2 regions of the Pseudoxanthomonas sp. 22568 genome follow, and region 2 is predicted to be linked to the other one. Evidence: riboswitches for the same ligand, from Rfam matches in the RefSeq annotation. Region 2 holds a riboswitch; the other holds the start of a gene.
The links. Region 2 has a riboswitch for glycine ahead of ACTJI2_RS15315 (trimeric intracellular cation channel family protein). Riboswitches for the same ligand answer to the same signal wherever they lie in the genome.

Region 1: another riboswitch for glycine. It lies ahead of gcvP (aminomethyl-transferring glycine dehydrogenase); the one in region 2 lies ahead of ACTJI2_RS15315 (trimeric intracellular cation channel family protein).

The regions. Positions count from the first base shown of each region.
Region 1 covers NZ_JBQENC010000016.1:16,716-26,979, forward strand. Annotated here, with positions in the region: gene ACTJI2_RS17255 (YrbL family protein) at 1-534, shown strand, start outside; gene ACTJI2_RS17260 (M2 family metallopeptidase) at 578-2,602, shown strand; gene ACTJI2_RS17265 (hypothetical protein) at 2,730-4,277, shown strand; gene ACTJI2_RS17270 (metal-dependent hydrolase) at 4,483-5,022, shown strand; gene ACTJI2_RS17275 (hypothetical protein) at 5,129-5,557, opposite strand; gene ACTJI2_RS17280 (multidrug effflux MFS transporter) at 5,579-6,835, opposite strand; gene ACTJI2_RS17285 (VOC family protein) at 6,832-7,287, opposite strand; glycine riboswitch at 7,455-7,568, shown strand; gene gcvP (aminomethyl-transferring glycine dehydrogenase) at 7,621-10,264, shown strand, end outside.
Region 2 covers NZ_JBQENC010000012.1:92,386-102,649, forward strand. Annotated here, with positions in the region: gene ACTJI2_RS15290 (carboxy terminal-processing peptidase) at 1-82, opposite strand, end outside; gene lipA (lipoyl synthase) at 276-1,307, opposite strand; gene ACTJI2_RS15300 (hypothetical protein) at 1,704-3,899, opposite strand; gene ACTJI2_RS15305 (acetyl-CoA hydrolase/transferase family protein) at 4,028-5,542, shown strand; gene ACTJI2_RS15310 (GNAT family N-acetyltransferase) at 5,888-6,409, opposite strand; glycine riboswitch at 6,465-6,557, shown strand; glycine riboswitch at 6,568-6,659, shown strand; gene ACTJI2_RS15315 (trimeric intracellular cation channel family protein) at 6,771-7,388, shown strand; gene ACTJI2_RS15320 (3-deoxy-7-phosphoheptulonate synthase) at 7,709-8,782, opposite strand; gene groL (chaperonin GroEL) at 9,498-10,264, opposite strand, start outside.

The sequences.
Region 1 (10,264 bases), on a different contig from region 2:
GCGGGCCTGCGCGCGCGCCTGCGGCGTTCGCTGGCGCGGAGACTGCCGGCGCTGGGCGAAAACGCCACCGAACTGCGCGCCTGGCGGCGCCTGCGCGCGCGCATCGGTTCCGCGCTCGACGGCTGGCTCGCGCCCTGCACCGGCATCGTCGCCACCAGATGGGGCCCGGCGCTGCGCTGCGTGCTGGTGCGCGATGCCGACGACGCGATCGCACGCAGCCTGTACGCGCACCTGTTCGAAGGCACCCGCTCGTCGCCCGATTCGCTGTGCGCGGCGGTCGACGCGATGGAACGTGAATTGCTGGCCCACGACGTGCCGCTGTTCGATCTGAATGCCGGCAATTTCGTCGTTGCCGGATCCGCCACACAGCCCCGGCTGGTGTGCGTCGACGCCAAGTCCACCCTGAGCGGCAAGGAGATCCTGCCGTTCTCGCGCTGGTCGCGACGCTTGATGCACCGCAAGATCCGGCGCCGGGCCGGGCGGTTGCGCCAGCGCATCCGCGCCGCCCTTGCGGACGCACCGCCTCCGCACTAGCCTTCCGGGTTCCTGCGCCTGCCGCACCCTCGAAGGACTTCCCGTGAAGCAACGCCATCTCCTGCTCGCACTCGCCGTCGGCGCCAGCGTGCTGGCCCTGTCCGCCTGCAAGAAGGACGAATCCAAGGATGCCACCGCACCGGCCGCCGCCCCCCAGGGCGAAACCGCGGATCAGTTCATCGCCCGAGTGAACCAGGAACTGCGCAAGATGTATCCGGAGATCACCGCGTCGCAGTGGTTGTCCAACACCTACATCAACGACGACAGCCAGTTGCTGGAAGCCAAGTACAACGAGCGCTACCTGGCGCAGCTGAACGTGTGGATCGAGCAGGCCAGGAAGTTCGAGGGCCAGCAGATGTCGCCGGAAACCGCGCGCGCCATCCAGTTGCTCAAGCTCTCCACCGCCATGCCCGCGCCGAAGGATCCGGCCAAGCTGGAGGAAATCACCAAGTTGGCGTCCAAGATGGGCGGCATGTACGGCGCCGGCAAGTACTGCACCGGCGAAGGCGACGCGAAGAAGTGCCGCGACCTGGGCCAACTGGAAGACGTGCTGCGCAGCAGCCGCGACTACGACGCGCAGCTGGACGCCTGGCAGGGCTGGCACACCATCGCCCAACCGATGCGCAAGGACTACACGCGCTTCGCCGAACTGGTCAACGAAGGCGCCAAGGAACTGGGCTATGCCGACGCCGGCGAGATGTGGCGCAGCGGCTACGACATGACCCCGGCGGAAATCGCCGCCGAGACCGATCGCCTGTGGGGCCAGGTCAAGCCGCTGTACGAACAGCTGCACTGCTACACCCGCACCAAGCTGCAGGCCACCTACGGCGTGGAGAAGGGCCAGGTCAACGGCATGCTGCCGGCGCACCTGACCGGCAACATGTGGCAGCAGGACTGGGGCAACCTGTGGGACATGCTGCAGCCGTACAAGAACGCCGGCAGCCTGGACATCAGCGAAGCGCTGAAGGCGCAGTACCAGGCCGATTTCGTCAAGGAGCTGGGCAAGGCGGGCCCGGCGCCGACCACCGAGCAGCAGTTCCAGGCCGAACGCGCCGCGCAGTTGGCGGTGGCCAAGCAGATGACCGAGCGCGCTCAGGATTTCTACGTCTCGCTGGGCATGCCCAAGCTGCCGGAGAGCTACTGGTCCAGGACCCAGTTCATCAAGCCGCTGGACCGCGACGTGGTCTGCCACGCCAGCGCCTGGGACATGAACATGGGCGGCGAGCCGGGCGGCGGTCCGGACGTGCGCACCAAGATGTGCATCAAGCCCAATGAGGAAGACTTCACCACCATCTACCACGAACTGGGCCACGTCTATTACTACCTGGCCTACAACAAGCTGCCGCCGCTGTTCCAGAACGGCGCGCATGACGGCTTCCACGAAGCCATCGGCGACACCATCGTGCTGGCGATGACCCCGGACTACCTCAAGTCGATCGGCCTGGTCGGCGACCAGCAGCAGAGCCACGACGCACTGATCAACGCTCAGATGCGCATGGCGCTGGCGAAGGTGTCGTTCATGCCGTTCGGTCTGATGATCGATCGCTGGCGCTGGGGCGTGTTCGACGGTTCGATCAAGCCGGCCGACTACAACAAGGCATGGTGGGATCTGAAGGCCCGCTACCAGGGCGTGGCGCCGGTGAACGCGCGCGGCGAGGACTTCTTCGATCCGGGCGCCAAGTACCACGTGCCGGGCAACACCCCGTACACACGCTACTTCCTCTCGCACATCCTGCAGTTCCAGTTCTACAAGGGCCTGTGCGACGCCGCCGGCTACAAGGGTCCGCTGTACAACTGCAGCTTCTACGGCAACAAGGTCGCCGGCCAGCGCTTCTGGGCGATGCTGGAGAAGGGCGCCAGCCAGCCGTGGCAGGCCACGCTGAAGGAACTGACCGGCACCGAGAAGATGGACGCCAACGCGGTGCTGGAGTACTTCGCCCCGCTGCAGGAATGGCTGAAGCAACAGAACGAAGGCCAGACCTGCGGCTGGCAGCCCACGCCGCCGGCCACCACCGCCGCGGCGCCTGCCGCGCCGGCGAAGGCGGAACCGGCCAGGAAGCAGGGCTGATTTTCGCTTGAAGCGATACGACAAGGCCGGCGCAAGCCGGCCTTGTTCGTTGTGACGCGCACGCCCATGGTCCACGCCGCCATCGCTGATACCATTCCCCGACCAGGGACGAATCAGGGGGACCACCATGGGCAAACGAATCCATCTCGGTTGGACAATGCTGGCATTGGCCTGCGCCATCATCGCGCCGACGGCCTGGGCGCAGAGCGTGCCGGGTGAAACCAGCCGCACGCAGGCAGCGCCGTCCGCGCACTGGCGCACACCCGATTTCAACACCCTGCAGAGCGCGCGCGTGCGTTATCGCGAAATGCCGATCCAGCGCCTGTTCAATCTGCAGAAACGCAACGCGGCACGGCAGATGAAACCGGTACAGGTCGGCATGGGACGCCGGCTGAGCACCGAAGGCGTCACCACGCTGGCCCAGCCTGCGCTGAGCTGGCGCGCACTCGGGCACGGTGCATCGACAGCGCGCGTGGAGATCAGTTCGCCCGACGCGCTGGCCGTGCGCGCCGGCCTGCAGGTCACCGCCCTGCATCCGGACGTGGAACTGCGTTTCGCCGGCTCCGACCATCCCGACCGGATTGTCGCGGTGGTGACCGCACGCGAAGCCCAGCGCCAGGTCGATGCGCAGGGGCTCTACTGGACGCCCAGCACCGATGGCCAGACCCAATACATCGAAATCTACCGTCCCGCGCACGTCGTTGCGGCCATGGCACGCCTCAATGCCCCGCAACTGGTGCACCTGCTGGCCAACAGCCGCAGCGACTTCAAGATCCTGGAAAAGATCGGCGAGTCGGAAAGCTGCAACATCGACACCGCCTGCCGGGTCGCCGAACTGGGCGACCGTTTCGTCCGTGCCAAGAACGCGATCGCGCACATGCAGTTCATCAGCAAGGACGACAGTGGCCAGACCGGCGTGTTCATCTGCACCGGCACGCTGCTCAACGACACCGCGACCGGTACCCAGACCCCCTATTTCTATTCCGCGCATCACTGCATCAGCGACCAGGGCGTGGCCTCCACGCTCAATACGTTCTGGCGCTACGAAGCCACCAGCTGCAACAGCGGCGTGTCGCAAGCCGTTACCCAGTTGACCGGCGGCGCCACCTATCTGTACTCCAGCAGCGACACCGATGCCCTGCTGTTGCGGCTGGCCGACCCGGCGCCGGCGGGTGCCGAGTTCAGCGGATGGGACGCCGCCGCCCTTCCCGCTTCCAGCACCATCCTCGGCATCCATCATCCGTCGGGCGACGCCAAGAAGGTTTCCTCGGGCCAGCAGATTCCGGCCAGCAGCGACGCCACCCACAACGGCGTGGCCTGGCTGAGCGGCAGTACCGAGGGCGGCAGCAGCGGATCGGGCCTGTTCACCCTGCACGCCGATGGCTATCGGTTGCGTGGCGGCCTGCAGGGCGGCGACGCCAGCTGCGCGAATAGCGGCTCGACATCCAATACCCAGAATCGCGACTGGTATTCGCGCTTTGACGTGGCCTATCCGCATATCCGGCAATGGCTCGCGCCCACCACGCCGATCCTGATGAATGGATCGCAGCCGTTGATTCCGGGCCAGGCCAATGCGGTGTCCGCCGGCAGTGCGCCGGCCGTTCCCCGGTTCAAGACTCGCGCCGTCTTCAAGCAACGTGGCGTGTTTCGCCGGTATCCGACCCCCAGCCCGTAGAGCGGAGCTTGCTCCGCTTCCCGCCGCCTCGCGCTCCGGCCCCGTCATCCCGGCCAACGCATTGATGGCTTGATCCACTGATGTCGTGCGGTTCCGGGCGTGCGTGCCCTGTCAGCGGAGCAAGCTCCGCTCTACGGGTCCGGCTTCACTGTCACTTCAAGCGCAACGGCGATGGTGGGCGCCTCGTTCGCAACGGAGTGTCCGCATGCCCACCGTGTTTGCCCACGCCCTGGTTCCCGTCGCCGTTGGTCTTGGTCTGGGACGCCGGCGTATCCCCGCGCGCTTGCTGATTGCGGGCGCGGTGGCGGCGATGCTGCCGGATGCGGACGTGGCGGCGTTCAAATTCGGTATCGCCTACGCCGATGCGCTGGGGCATCGCGGCGCCAGTCATTCCCTCGTGTTCGCGCTGCTGTTGGGCACGTTGACGGCGCTGTGCCATCGCCCGCTGCGTGCGAAGGCATGGCCCGCCTTCTTCTTCGTCGGCCTGTCCGCGCTGTCGCATCCGCTGCTGGACATGCTGACCAACGGCGGCCTGGGCGTGGCCCTGCTGTGGCCGTGGTCGGAGCAGCGTTTCTTCGCACCCTGGCAGGTCATCGAGGTATCGCCGTTCGCGCACCGGTTCTTCAGCGCGCGCGGCGTGGAGGTGCTGTGGTCGGAAGCCCGCTGGATTGGCGTGCCGGCGTTGTTGCTGATGGCGACGCTAGCCACACCACGTTTCTTGTGGGAGCGACGTAAGTCGCGATGAAGCATCCAGCTGTCGCGACTCATGCTCCTTTGTAGGAGCGACGTGAGTCGCGACGAGGCATTCCCCCATCCGGCCGCGACTGACGTCGCTCCTACAAGGAAACCATTCAATGCTGGGTGGGGGCGGCGTCCGGTTCGGAATCGGCGTCTTCGGCGCCGGCGCTCATCTCGGCTTCCAGCTTCTTCTCGAAGTCCTCCAGGCTCATGCCCTGGGCGGCGGCTTCGATGACGGCGGTGTCGCGCAGCTCATCCGAGTAAACCAGCCGCACCGGCTGGCCGTTGGCTTCGTGCAGGGCGGCGGCGCGCTTGATCATCGTCAGCACCTCGGCGGCGCTGTCGGAACTGCCGGCGATGCGGCCGTCCATGCCCAGCACCCACACGCCGGCCTGGCGCACGATGCCGGCCAGCAGATCGCCCTGCGGATTTCGCAGCTCGGCATGCGGCTCGATCGCCGGGGCATTGGCGCGAGCCAGGTTGCGTGCCTTGATCGCCCTGCGCTTCTTGGCGTCGCGGCGGGCCTTTGAATGGGTGGACATCGGGGATTTCCTTGTCGGAGCTCAGATCTGATCGGTGGGTTCAAGCGCGGCGGGTTCTTTCGGACAGGCTTCGGCGCGTCGGCTTACCTGCGCTTCCCAGCGCCACATCGCCCAGCCGGCCAGCGTCAGCACGCCCGCGCCCAGCGCCAGCCACAGCCCGTGCCGGCTCAACAGCGCGGAAACCACGCCGGCGATGATCGTGTTGACCAGCAGGTTGCTGAAGGCCTGCAACGACGACGCCGCGCCGCGCTGGCGCGGATACATGTCGAGAATGGCCAGGGTGAGGATCGGGAAGATCAGTGCCACGCCGAACGCCGACAGGCACATCGGCAGCACCGCCCACGGAATGCTGATCGCATCCCCCGCCCATGCGTTGTAGGCGATGTTGGCGAGCGTCGACACGCCCATGCAGGCAAAGCCGATGCGGGTCAGCTGGGTGCCGCTGATGCGGCCGGCGGCGCGGCCGGACACAAACGCGCCCAGGGTCATGCCGCCGATGGTCGGCAGGAACAGCCAGGCGAACTGCTGCTCGTTCAAGCCCAACCGATCCATCACGAAGATTGGCGCCGAGGCGATGTACAGGAAGATGCCGCCGAAGCTCAGCGAACCGGCCGCCGCCAGCCGCTGGAAACGCGGATTCAGGGCGATGGCGAAGTAGTCACGCAACAGGTGCTTGGGCGACACCTTCACCCGCACTTCCGGCGGATGGGTTTCCGGCAGCCACAGGCCGACGGTCAGCAACAGCAGCAGCGAGAAGCCGGCCAGGAACCAGAAGATCACCGGCCACGCGCTCCAGCCCAGGATCCAGCCGCCGATGATCGGCGCGATCGCCGGGGCGATGCCGAAGATCATCGACACCTGGCTCATCAGCCGCTGCGCGTCGTCGCCATGCAGCACATCGCGGATCACCGCGCGGCCGACGATGAAACCCACGCCGGCCGAGAAACCCTGCAGCGCGCGGAACAGCAGCAGCGTGGTCATGTCGCGCGACAGTGCGCAGCCAATCGACGCCAGCAGGAACAGGAACAGCCCGCCCAGGATCACCTTGCGCCGGCCGAACGCATCCGACAGCGGGCCGTGCACCAGGCTCATCAACGCGTAGGTCAGCAGGTAGATGCTGATGACCTGCTGCATCGCCAGCTTGTCCGCGCCCAGCTGCGCACCCATCGCGTTGAACGCGGGGAAGATGGTGTCGATCGAGAACGGGCCGAACATGGCCAGCCCGCCCAGCAGCAGGGCCAGGCGGCGGTTGGACGGCAGCTTGCGGACGCCGGTCATGGCGCGCTCCCGACCGCCGAAGGGTCCACCGGCGGCGAAGTCGGCGGGCCCTTCAGCTCGACCGTGTTGCCTTCCGGGTCCCGCAGGTACTGGGACGGTCCCATGCCGTCGGCGCCGTAGCGCTCACCGAATTCGGCCAGGGTCGCCCCGGCCGCTTCCAGGTACGCCGCCAGCGCCTCGCGGTCGAACGGTTCCACCCGCAGGCACAGGTGGTCGACGTTGTGGCCTTCCGGCCCTGGCGCGGCCCCGCCCAGCCGGCCCAGCTTGCCGTCCACCGGCACAAGGTCGATCAGCGACTCGCCGGCCCGCAGTTGCAACAGGCCCAGCTCCGGCCGGTCCCGCTCCACCGTGCAGCCCAGCACCCCGCAATAGAAGGCGCGCATGGCCGCCAGGTCGCGGACGCGCAGGACGATGTGGTCCAGGCGCAGGAGTCGGAAAGGGGGCGCATTCATGAACAGGGATGGCCGGCGCGGGGGGCCGGACATGGTAAGGCCAACCGGGACGATGCGGGCGGCCGCAGGCTATAATCCGCGCCGCAAGACCCAGGTGGGAGAAGCGGGGAAACCCGCTGCCGAAGGCGCAAACGCCCGTAATCGCTCAGGCCCGATACCACCCCCGCTGCAAACACTCTGGAGAGATCGGCCACGCGCCGGCGCCGAAGGGGCACGAAGCACCACCGCGACCTCGTCCGCGGCGCTTCCAAACTCTCAGGCAAAAGGACAGAGGGGCACCCACGTGCGCACTTCGCACGCCCGGCTTCATGCCTTTTCCGGATGCCCCTGCCCATGTCCCAGACTCCGTCCTCGCTTCGCGATCTCGAGCACCACGACGCTTTCATCGCCCGCCACATCGGTCCCAACGACGCCGAAATCGCGCACATGCTGCGCGTGGTCGGCCACGACTCGCTGGAGGCGATGACCGACGCCATCGTGCCGGCCAACATCAAGTCCGCCGCGCCGCTGGCCCTGCCCGAAGCGATGACCGAGGAAGAGGCGCTGGCCAAGATCCGCGCCGTCGCCGACCGGAACCAGGTGTTCAAGAGTTTCATCGGCCAGGGCTACTACGGCACCCACACTCCGAAGGTGATCCTGCGCAACATCCTGGAGAACCCGGCCTGGTACACCGCCTACACCCCGTACCAGGCGGAAATCTCGCAGGGCCGCATGGAAGCGCTGATCAACTTCCAGACCATGATCACCGACCTGACCGGCATGGAAATCGCCAGCGCCTCGCTGCTGGACGAAGCCACCGCCGCCGCCGAGGCGATGACCCTGGCCAAGCGTTCGGCCAAGTCGAAGTCCAACGTGTTCCTGGTCGCCGGCGACACCCATCCGCAGACGATTGAAGTCCTGCAGACCCGTGCCGAGCCGCTGGGCCTGACCGTGGACATCGTCCGTTCGACCGAAGCGTTCCATGAAAAGCTCGCCGCCGGTGACTACTTCGGCGTGCTGGTGCAGTACCCCGCGTCCAGCGGCTGGCTGGAGGAATGGGGCCGCGACGCGGAGATCATCCACGGCCACCAGGCGCTGTTCGTGATGGCCACCGACCTGCTGGCGCTGACCCTGCTCAAGACCCCGGGCGAGATGGGCGCCGACATCGTGGTCGGCAACACCCAGCGCTTCGGCGTGCCGTTCGGCTTCGGCGGCCCGCACGCGGCCTTCATGGCCTGCCGCGACGCCTACAAGCGCTCCATGCCGGGCCGCCTGATTGGCGTGTCGGTGGATGCCGACGGCAATCCCGCCTACCGCCTGACCCTGCAGACCCGCGAGCAGCACATCCGTCGCGAGAAGGCCACCTCCAACATCTGCACCGCGCAGGTGCTGCTGGCGGTGATGGCCTCGATGTACGCCGTCTACCACGGTCCGGAAGGCCTGACCCGCATCGCCAGCCGCGTCGCCCGCCTGACCGCCATCCTGGCCGAAGGCCTGCGCGCGCTCGGCCACGCCACGGTGCACGCCAGCGCGTTCGACACCCTGTGCATCGACGCCGGCGACGCCGCCGAGGCGATCCTGGCCCGCGCCAGGCAGGCCCGCATCAACCTGCGCGTGCGTGGCAACGGCACGCTGTGCATCTCGCTGGACGAAACCACCACCCGCGCCGACGTCGAAGCGCTGTGGGGCGTGTTCGCCACCCCGGGCGCCACCCTGCCGGGCATCGACGCGCTGGACGCCAGCGCCCCCTCGCTGATCCCGGAAGCCCTGCGCCGCACCAGCCCGTTCCTGACCCACCCGGTGTTCAACACCCACCACAGCGAGCACGAACTGCTGCGCTACATGCGTGCGCTGGCCGACAAGGATCTGGCGATGGATCGCACCATGATCCCGCTGGGCAGCTGCACCATGAAGCTCAACGCCACCGCCGAGATGATCCCGGTGACCTGGCCGGAGTTCGGCAACCTGCACCCGCTGGCCCCGGCCGATCAGGCGCAGGGCTACAAGGAACTGATCGACGGCCTGGAAGCCATGCTGGTCGAATGCACCGGCTATGACTCGGTCAGCCTGCAGCCCAACTCCGGCGCGCAGGGCGAATACGCCGGCCTGCTGGCCATCCGCGCCTACCACCGCTCGCGCGGCGAGGCCAAGCGCGACATCTGCCTGATTCCCGAATCCGCGCACGGCACCAACCCGGCCAGCGCGCAGATGTGCGGCATGCAGGTGGTGGTCACCAAGTGCGACAGCAACGGCAACGTCGATGTCGAGGACATCCGCCGCGCCGCCGAGAAGTACAGCGATCGCCTGGCCGCGATCATGATGACCTACCCCTCTACCCACGGCGTGTTCGAAGAGGACGTGGTGGAGATCTGCAACATCATCCACCAGCACGGCGGACAGGTGTACACCGACGGCGCCAACATGAACGCGCTGGTCGGCGTGGCCAAGCCGGGCAAGTGGGGTTCGGATGTCTCCCACCTCAACCTGCACAAGACGTTCTGCATTCCGCACGGCGGCGGCGGCCCGGGCGTGGGTCCGTGCGCGGTCAAGTCGCACCTAGCGCCGTTCCTGCCGCGCACGCTGGGCGGTGAAGGCGACGTGGGCATGGTATCGGCGGCCAGCTTCGGCAGCGCCAGCATCCTGCCGATCAGCTGGATGTACATCACCCTGATGGGCTCGGCCGGCCTGCGCAAGGCCACCCAGGTGGCGCTGCTCAACGCCAACTATGTCGCCAAGCGCCTGGCCCCGCACTACGAGACCCTGTACACCGGCCGCAACGGCCTGGTCGCGCACGAGTGCATCCTGGATCTGCGCCCGCTCAAGGACGCCACCGGCATCAGCGCCGAGGATGTGGCCAAGCGCCTGATCGACTTCGGCTTCCATGCCCCCACCCTGAGCTTCCCGGTGGCAGGCACGCTGATGGTCGAGCCGACCGAGAGCGAATCGCAGCACGAACTGGATCGCTTCATCGACGCGATGATCCAGATCCGCGAGGAAA
Region 2 (10,264 bases):
CATCGCCACGCGCCAGCAGCGCCAGCGGCGACGCCAGCGCCAGGGACAGCAGGAGGACGGCGGGGACTTTCTTCACTTTCATCGGGTACTCGCGGCCCGGAGGCCTTGCAGGAGAACGGCGGGGACATCTGACAGCCAGACAGTGCCCAAAGTTGCGGCGCTTGTCATCCCTGTCTTTCGGCAGGCGGATGGGCCTGCCGAAAGAGACCCTAACCCCGGGCCCGTAGAGAAAAGTGAACCTGTTTCGGCTGGCCGTCCGTCGGCCAACCCGCGGTTCAGCCGGCAGCGGCGTTGCGGACGCTGGCCGCGGCCTCGGCGGCCTGGCGATCGGCGTGGTAGGACGAACGCACCAGCGGGCCGGAGGCGACGTGGCTGAAACCCAGCTCGTTGCCGTAGAGCTCCAGCTCCTTGAACTCTTCCGGCGTCCAGTAGCGCATCACCGGGTGATGGTGCGCGGTGGGCTGCAGGTACTGGCCGATGGTGACCATCTCCACGTCGTGCGCGCGCAGGTCGCGCAGCGTCGCCTTCACCTGCTCCATGGTCTCGCCCAGGCCCAGCATGATGCCGGACTTGGTCGGCAGCTCCGGATGCTGCTGCTTGAACTTCTGCAGCAGGGTCAGCGACCACTGGTAGTCGGCGCCGGGGCGCACGTTGGGGTACAGGTCCGGCACCGTCTCGATGTTGTGGTTGAACACGTCCGGCGGATTCACCGCCAGGATTTCCAGCGCCCGGTCCATGCGGCCCTTGCCGCGGAAGTCCGGGGTCAGGATCTCGATGCGGGTGCCCGGCGAATGCTCGCGGATGGCCGCGATGCAGTCGACGAAATGCTGGGCGCCGCCGTCGCGCAGGTCATCGCGATCCACGCTGGTGACGACGACGTACTTCAGGCCCATGTCGGCCACGGTATGCGCCAGGCTGAGCGGCTCGGACGCATCCGGCGGCTTGGGCCGGCCGTGGGCGACGTCGCAGAAGGAACAGCGGCGGGTGCAGACCTCGCCCAGGATCATGAAAGTCGCGGTGCCGTGGCCGAAGCACTCGTGGATGTTCGGGCAACTGGCCTCCTCGCACACGGTGACCAGCCGGTTCTCGCGCAGCTTGGCCTTCAGCCGCGCCACCGAACCGTCACTGGGAATGCGCACGCGGATCCACGACGGCTTGCGCAGCACCGGCGCGTCGGCGAACTGCACCGGCGAACGGGAAATCTTGTCGCCGCCCAACTGCTTGACGCCCGTTTCCAGCGGGGCGGAGGCGGCGGCGGCGGTGGAAACGACCTGGAGGGGAATCTGGCGCGGGGAGGACTCGTTCATGGCGTGAATTCTACGCCTCCCCCACCCCACCGACAGCCGCCCTACCGGAATCCAGCATTGCGGCCACACCGCGCTGTTGCGAATCCCCAATCCCGAATCCCAAATCCCGGGCATAAAAAAGCCCGCAATGGCTAGGCCAGTTGCGGGCTTGCTCCCTCCCCCACGTCGGGATGCGGGGCCATCGTGAAGGAGCGGTTGCGGGGCTTGCACGCTGCACTGCAAAACAAAACCGGGCAGTACATTTGAGCCGGGAACGGGGTTTTTCCGAAAAGCCTTGTTCTGCTTGGATGTTACCGATGCCAGACCAATTTTCGGGCCGATCCTGTAACCGGTTTCACGATTCACACGGCTGAAACCTGAATAGGGGCCAAACCGTTCAACTGCGCAAAACGGTCCTCAACGCAGCAGATCCGGCTGCCCCTGGTACCACTCCCGCGCCTTCACCAGATGCCAGCGGCGGGCATTGTCCTGCAATTCCAGCCCCGCGCTGAGCACGCCCCAGCGCGCGTAGAGCTGGCCGCTGCGACGCGGGCCCTGCAGGCGCAGCCGGGCCTGCAGGTCGAAACGGTCGTTGTTCGCCTTCACCCGGTCCAGCACCAGCACGTCGTCGCGCCACTGCACCCGGCCATCGGCCTGCGCCTGGCCGGCGTCGACCAGCCGGTAGACCCATTTGGGGTAGTCCTTCTTGCGCGAGAACAGCGCCAGCAGGAAACCCACGTCCTTCATCTGCACCGCCGCGCTGCCTCCGGCGCTGAGCGGGCGATCCACGTCCAGGCGCGCGCGATCCAGCCGCAGCTTCGCCCACCAGCCGCTGCGCGCATCGCCGCCGGGTTCGCGGAAACCGAGGTTGCGGAACTGCACGGTGCTGCCGTCGGCGACGAACGCGCGCCGTCGCAGATCCGCGCGGCGCAGGGCCAGGCCGATGTCCACGTCGCCACGCAGATCGATTCCGGCCAGATGCATGCGCGCGCCGCGCCCGGTGATGCGCAGGCGGCCGTGGCCGACATCGCCGGCGGTATCCAGCGACAGATCGCCGCTGAGGAAACCGGCGCCGCCGTCGAAGCGCATGTGCCGGCGCGGCAGGTACGGGTTGTAGACGCGCAGGTCCGGCACGTTGGCGTTGTCGAACACCACCCGCCCGCGCATCGCGTTGCGCAGGTCCTGCAAGGGGCCATCGGCGTTGAGGAACAGGCGCAGGTTGCGACCCTGCACATAGGGACGCTGCGGTGCGCGCACCGAGGCGACATGGAACTGCTCCATCACCGCCTGCAGCCGCGGCACCAGTTCGCCCTTGGGACCGGCGTCCAGGCGGATATCGGCGTGGGCGCGGCCGCGGATGCGGTTGCCCATCACATCGGCCACCGCGTCCACCTCCGGCACGCCGATGCGGCTGCCGGCGGCCAGTTGCCCGTTCACCACCTGCACGTCGGCATCCACGTCCCCCGCGCCTTCCAGTTGCAGCCACGGCGTCCGCGGAAACAGGCTGGTGATCCAGTGCAGCGAGGAGAACCGCCAGCGCCCGACCACGTGCCCGGACGCGCGCGGCAGCAGCGAGGGGAAATCTCCCAGCGGAAGCTCGCGCCCGCGCAGGCGCAGATCCGCGTCCACCGACATCCGGCCCTGGGCGAGCGGCGGCGCCTTCACCTTCAGCGCGATGTCCTGGCGATCCACCGCCAGCGCGATGCCCAGCGCGTCGGTGCGGGAGACGCCGGATGCGTCGCTGCCGCCGATCGGCATGCTCCATTGCAGGTGGCTGCCCGGCGTGAGCGCGCCCCTGGAGAAACCGAGATCGATATTGGCCTGGCCGCGCCCGGGCACGAGCGCGAGGGTGACGCCGCCCGGCACCGGAGTGACGTCGATGGCGCTGGTGATGCCGCGCAGCTTCAGCCGCGCGTCGGTCTTGAGCAACTTGCGCAGGCCCGGCGCCTCCTCGCGGCGGTGCCTGGCGATCGCAAAGTTGGCTTCCAGTTCCGCCTCGCGTAGCACCTCCTCGCCATCGCGGACCAGTCGCGCCTTGCGGAACGCCGCGCGCGACGGCAGCAATTCCATTGGCCCGCCACGCAGTTGCTTGACGAAACCGACCTGCGCGCTGCCTTCACCGTCCAGGCGCAGGCCGTCGAACTCGCCGCGGGTCAGGCTGTCACTGGCGATGCGATCGAAGCGCAACACCCACCCGCCGTCGCGTGGCGGCGGCACCGGCAGTTCGCGTTCGGCGCGATGGACGCCGCCGCTCACGCCGTCGGCCTGTACCCACGGCACGTGCAGTTCCCGTCGCAGCAGCGGCCACAACGCAATCTCGCCCTGCACCGCGCTGGCCTGCGCCTGCCAGGCGATGCGCCGCACCTGGCCCTGCAGTTTCACCTCGCGCAGGCTGACCCGTCCGGGCCACCAGCTGTGACCGCCGGCCCAATGCATCTGGAATTTCTCCGGCTTGCGGTTGAGCGTGCGCTCGCCCAAAGCGGTGTTGATCCACAGATTGGCCGCGGCCAGGTACAGCGCGTACAGCGCCAGCAGGGCCAAGGCCGCGCGCAGCAGCCAGCGGCGTGTGCTGCTCCAGCGGGGGGCGAGCCCGGAAATCGACGTCCTGTTCATGCGCACAGCATGCCCGAACCACGGGACACGAAACATCGCATGCGGTGTATTCCCCGATCGTCTTGGCCCCCGGGCCGGGCCCGCGGGCGATAATGCGCGCTTTCCGCTTTCTGGTTCCGCTCCCCCGCATGTCCAGCGACCGTATCCGCCATCCGCGCCTGCGCGCGCTCGCCGTTTCCGCCGAAGAAGCCGCCGCGCACATCCAGCCCGGCGAGACCGTGGCCATGAGCGGATTCACCGGCTCGGGCTATCCGAAGGAAGTGCCGCTGGCACTGGCGGCGCGGATCGACCGTTGCCACGCGCAGGGCCAGGGCTTCCAGATCCGCCTGCTCACCGGCGCGTCCACCGCGCCGGAACTGGACGGCGCGCTGGCCAAGGTCGACGGCATCGCCCTGCGTTTGCCGTTCCAGAGCGATCCGGACACCCGCCAGCGCATCAACGCCGGCACCCTGGAATACCTCGACACCCACCTTAGCCACGTCGCCCAGCACACCTGGTTCGGCTTCTACGGCGAGGTCGATACCGCGGTGGTGGAAGTGTCGGCGATCCGTGAGGACGGCGCGCTGGTGCCGTCCACCTCGGTGGGCAACAACAAGACCTGGCTGGATCTGGCGCGCAAGGTGATCGTCGAGGTCAACGACTGGCAGCCCGAAGGCCTGGACGGCATGCACGACATCTACTACGGCACCGCGCTGCCGCCGCACCGCAAGCCGATTCCGTTGATCCATCCGGACGATCGCATCGGCGACACCGCGCTGCGCTGCGACCCGGACAAGATTGTCGCGGTGGTGCGCACCCACGGCCCGGATCGCAACAGCCCGTTCAATCCGGCCGATGCGACCAGCGAACGGATCGCCGCGCACCTGATCGAATTCCTGCAGCACGAAGTGAAAAAGGGCCGGCTGCCGCCCAATCTGCTGCCACTGCAATCGGGCGTGGGCAACATCCCCAACGCGGTGCTGGCCGGCCTGAGCGCCAGCGGCTTCCGCGACCTGACCGCGTTCACCGAGGTCATCCAGGACGGCATGCTGGACATGCTGCGCGACGGCGTGCTGCGCAGCGCCTCGTGCACCGGCTTCGCGCTGAGCCCGGAAGCCAACGAGGTGTTCAAGCAGAACATCGGTTTCTACCGCGAACGCATCGTCATGCGCACGCAGGAAATCTCCAACCATCCGGAACTGGTGCGCCGGCTCGGCTGCATCTGCATGAACGGGATGGTGGAAGCGGACCTGTACGGCAACGTCAATTCGACCCACATCATGGGCTCGCGCATCCAGAACGGCATCGGTGGCTCCGGCGACTTCGCCCGCAACGGCTACCTTTCGATCTTCCTCAGCCCCAGCACCGCCAAGGGCGGCAGCATCTCCTCGCTGGTGCCGATGGTCAGCCACGTGGACCACACCGAACACGACGTCTCGATCATCGTCACCGAACAGGGGCTTGCGGATCTGCGCGGCCTCTCGCCCAAGCAACGCGCGCGCGTGCTGATTGCGCAGTGCGCGCATCCGGACTACCGCGACGCGCTGACCGACTATTTCGAACGCGCCCTGCATGCCAGCTATGGCCGCCACACCCCGCACCTGTTGCCCGAGGCACTGTCGTGGCACCAGCGGTGGCTGGACACGGGCAGCATGAAGGCCTGAAAGAGCAAGCGCGTTTCAACAGCTGCATGGCTGATCAATCCCCCTCCGTCCCCCTTCTCCGAAGGGGGAGGTAAAAGCAGAAGTCGCAGCATCGATAGCCCCCTTTGCAAAAGGGGGCGGGCACCTGCACAGCAGGTGACGGGGGATTTGCTTTTGGCGCCAAGAGCAAATCCCCCTCAGTCCCCCTTCTTCGAAGGGGGAGGCATAAGCAAAGGCGCCACATCGATAGCCCCCTTTGCAAAAGGGGGCGGGCACCTGCGCAGCAGGTGACGGGGGATTTGCTGTTGGCGCCAAGAACAAATCCCCCTCAATCCCCCTTCTCCGAAGGGGGAGGCAAAGCCAATGTCAGTCCCGCGTGGTTTCCGTCGCCTCGAACGCCACGCTGTACGCCACCGCCCCCTGCGGCCGGCTGCCATCCAGGGTCAACGCCATGAAGTATTCGGCCGGTGTGCCCTCGTAACGCAGCTCGGCCTCGTTCGCGAAACCGAAACGCGCGTAATACCCGGGATCGCCCAGCACCACGCAGCCGCCCGCGCCGGCCTGGCGCAACCGGGCCAGGCCGGCTTCGATCAGCGCGGCGCCGATACCGGCGCCCTGGCAGTCCGGCGCCACCGCCACCGGCCCCAGCCCGTACCAGCCGGCCGCGCCGTTGCCGATGGCCACCGGCGAAAACGCGACGTGGCCGATCACCCGCCCATCCTGTTCCGCCAGCAGCGACAGGGTCAGCTCGTCGCGCGCGCGCAACGCGTCGACGATCGCCGCCTCGGTGCCGCTGCTGTGTTCGGCGCCGGCGAAGGCTTCCGTGATCAGGGCGCGGATGGCGGTCAGGTCGGCGGGGGTTTCGGAGCGCAGCGCGTAGGCGATCATGGGGACAGGCAGGCCAGTGGAGCCGGTATTTTCACATCGGTCTCTGCTAAAGTGCGCGCCGGATGCAGGAGAGCGGAGCCGCACGGCTCCCGCCGAAGGCGCAGGCTCCCATAATCGCTCAGGCCCGGTTGCTGGACGCAACCATCCACTGCATCCACCCACGCCGATCTGGAGAGAGGTCTTCGATGACCCGCCGAAGGGGCAAGCGGCCCACGCCGCCGAACTCTCAGGCAAAAGGACAGCGGGAGCGGCACCGGATTCCGGTCATGAATTGAGTGTTCCGTCCCACGCGCCCTCCGCGCGTGGACCGCGTGCGCGCAATTCCCGCCGGTTCCGGCCACCTCCCGCCGGAACCTTCCCCATGCTGCTGTCCCTGATCTACCTCGTCGCCATCACCGCCGAAGCCATGACCGGCGCGCTATCCGCCGGCCGTCGGCGGATGGATCTGTTCGGTGTCGTCATCATCGCCTCGGTCACCGCGCTCGGCGGCGGCTCGCTGCGCGACATCGTGCTCGGCCACTACCCGCTGGGCTGGGTGAAGCATCCGGAATACCTGGGCTACACCATCGGCGCGGCCATCGTCGCCACCTTCGTCGCCCGCTGGATGCATCATCTTCGCCAGGCGTTCCTGTGGCTGGATGCGCTGGGCCTGGTCGCCTTCACCCTGATCGGCTGCGCGATCGCGCGCGAGGCCGGGCACGCGCCGGCCATCGTGGTGATCGCCGGCATGCTCACCGGCACCTTCGGCGGCGTGCTGCGCGATGTGCTGTGCAACGAGATTCCGCTGGTATTCCAGAAGGAACTGTATGCCAGCGTCTCGCTGCTGACCGGCGCGGCGTATCTGCTCCTGCTGCACGCGGGCGTGAATGAGTCCACCGCCACCCTGGGCTGCCTGGGCGGCGGCTTCCTGCTGCGACTGCTGGCGATCCGCTACAACTGGGACGTACCGAAGTTCGTCTATCGCGGCGAAACGCATTGAGCGCGTTGCACGGCGGCGCAGGCTTCTCCAGACGCGGGCGCGTCAACGAACACCTGAATCCGGAATCCGCACCTCCGGTAGGAGCGGCCTCCGGCCGCGAGCTCTTCGCGGGGTGCCCGGATCGAGGATGCTTCGAGATCAGGACGTCCTGAAGCAAACAGCTCGCGCCGGGACGGCGCTCCTACCTTGAGTCCGGCGTTTCTGCCTTGGGGAATGGCGCTCCGCGCAGGAGCGGCCCCGGGATTGCGCCGACGATCCGGAGAGAGGGGAACGGATCGCCGTCGCGCCCGGGCCGCTCCTGCGGCCCTCCACGATGCGGACTAGGCCGCCTGCGACACGTTGCGCTCGCGGCGACGGCGCACGGCGGTGGCCAGGCGTTCCAGCACGGCCACCGACGCGTCCCAGCCGATGCAGCCGTCGGTGATGCTCTGTCCGTAGGCCAGCGGCTGGCCCGGCACCAGATCCTGGCGGCCGGCGACCAGGTGGCTTTCGATCATCGCGCCGATGATGCGGGTCTCGCCGGCCTCGATCTGCGCGGCGATGTCCTCGATCACGCGCGGCTGGTTTTCCGGATCCTTCAGGCTGTTGGCGTGGCTGGCGTCGATCATCAGGCGCGGCGCCAGGCCCGCCTTCGCCAATACCTGGCTGGCCGCCTCCACGCTGTCGGCGTCGTAGTTCGGCGCCTTGCCACCGCGCAGGATCACGTGGCAGTCCGGGTTGCCGGTGGTGGCGGCGATGGCCGAGCGGCCTTCCTTGGTGACGGCCAGGAAATGATGCGGATGCGAAGCCGCGTTGACCGCGTCGGCGGCGATCTTCACGTTGCCGTCGGTGCCGTTCTTGAAGCCGACCGGACACGACAGGCCCGAGGCGAGTTCACGATGGATCTGGCTCTCGGTGGTGCGCGCGCCGATGGCGCCCCAGGCGACCAGATCGGCGATGTACTGCGGCGAGGTGGTGTCCAGGTATTCGCAACCGGCCGGCAGGCCCAGGCGGTTGATGTTGCGGAGCAGGCCGCGCGCCAGCCGCAGGCCCTCGTTGATGCGGAAGCTGCCATCCAGGCCGGGATCGTTGATCAGGCCCTTCCAGCCGACCGTGGTGCGCGGTTTCTCGAAATACACGCGCATGACGATTTCCAGTTCGCCGCCCAGCGCATCGCGCAGCGGGCGCAGGCGCTGCGCGTATTCCATCGCGGCGATCGGGTCGTGGATGGAACATGGGCCGATCACCACCGCCAGGCGATCGTCGCGGCCATGCAGGATCGCGTGCAGCGCTTCGCGGCTGCGGCTGACGGTTTCGGACACGGCCTCGTCGCAGGGCAGTTCCGCGATGACCTCGGCCGGAGGCGTGAGCGGTTCCAGCTTGCGGATGCGCAGATCGTCGGTGTGGGGCGCCATCGGGAAATCTCCAGTTCGTTGTCTGTGTGCGATGTCGCCAGCCCTGGAAGCAAAAAAGCCGCCAGGTTCGCTGGCGGCTTTCGGGAATGCGTCTGAATGTTTCTTCAGGGTGAGCGCAGTCCTTCCTCCGCCAGCGGCATCGGAAAGTAGTACCAAAAGTAAAAGCTGGCGCGGGCTGCGTTCATTGGAGTGCATTGATAACACAGCTTTGCCGCGATGCAAAATGTTTCATTTGCAAGCACCCGCCCTCCCCTTGTGGGAGCGACGTCAGTCGCGAGCCTTCCGTTCATCATTCGGGAAGGACACGGGCCCAGGGGGCAAAAGCTCGCGACTGACGTCGCTCCCACAGGAAAAGAAAAGGGGAGATCCGCACCAAAGAAAAACCCCGCCTTGCGGCGGGGTTTTCCGGTGTCGCGGTACTGCCTGGAAAGCCGGATCAGAAATCCATGCCGCCCATGCCACCGCCCGGCGGCATCGCCGGCTCGTCCTTCTTCGGAGCCTCGGCCACCATCGCTTCGGTCAAGCACCCGCCATCTCCTTGTGGGAGCGACGTCAGTCGCGAGCCTTCCGTTCATCATTCGGGAAGGGCAGAGGCGCCAATGGCAAAAGCTCGCGACTGACGTCGCTCCCGCAGGAGAGGAGGTTGCCAGGCCCAAAGAAAAACCCCGCCTTGCGGCGGGGTTTTTCGTCTTGCGGGTTTGCCTGGAGGGCCGGATCAGAAATCCATGCCGCCCATGCCGCCCATGCCACCGCCCGGCGGCATCGCCGGCTCGTCCTTCTTCGGAGCCTCGGCCACCATCGCTTCGGTGGTGATCATCAGGCCCGCGATGGACGCGGCGTTCTGCAGCGCGGTGCGGGTGACCTTGGTCGGATCCAGGATGCCGAACTCGACCATGTCGCCGAACTCGCCGTTGGCGGCGTTGTAGCCGAAGTTGCCCGAACCGTCCTTGACCTTGTTGACGATCACGGAGGGCTCTTCGCCGGCGTTGGTGACGATTTCGCGCAGCGGGGCTTCCATCGCGCGCAGGGCGATCTGGATGCCGTGGGTCTGGTCTTCGTTGATGCCCTTCAGGCCTTCGATGGCGGCCTTGGCACGGATCAGGGCGACGCCGCCGCCCGGGACCACGCCTTCCTCGACGGCCGCACGGGTGGCGTGCAGGGCGTCTTCAACGCGCGCCTTCTTTTCCTTCATCTCGACTTCGGTGGCGGCACCGACCTTGATGACGGCCACGCCGCCGGCCAGCTTGGCCACGCGCTCCTGCAGCTTCTCGCGGTCGTAGTCCGAAGAGGTCTCTTCGATCTGCGCCTTGATCTGCTTGATGCGCGCTTCGATGGCGGAGGTGTCGCCGGCGCCGTCGATGATGGTGCTGTTTTCCTTCGAGACCTGCACCTTCTTGGCGCGGCCCAGATCCTTGATGGTGGCCTTCTCCAGCGACAGGCCCACTTCCTCGGAGATCACGGTGCCGCCGGTCAGCACGGCCA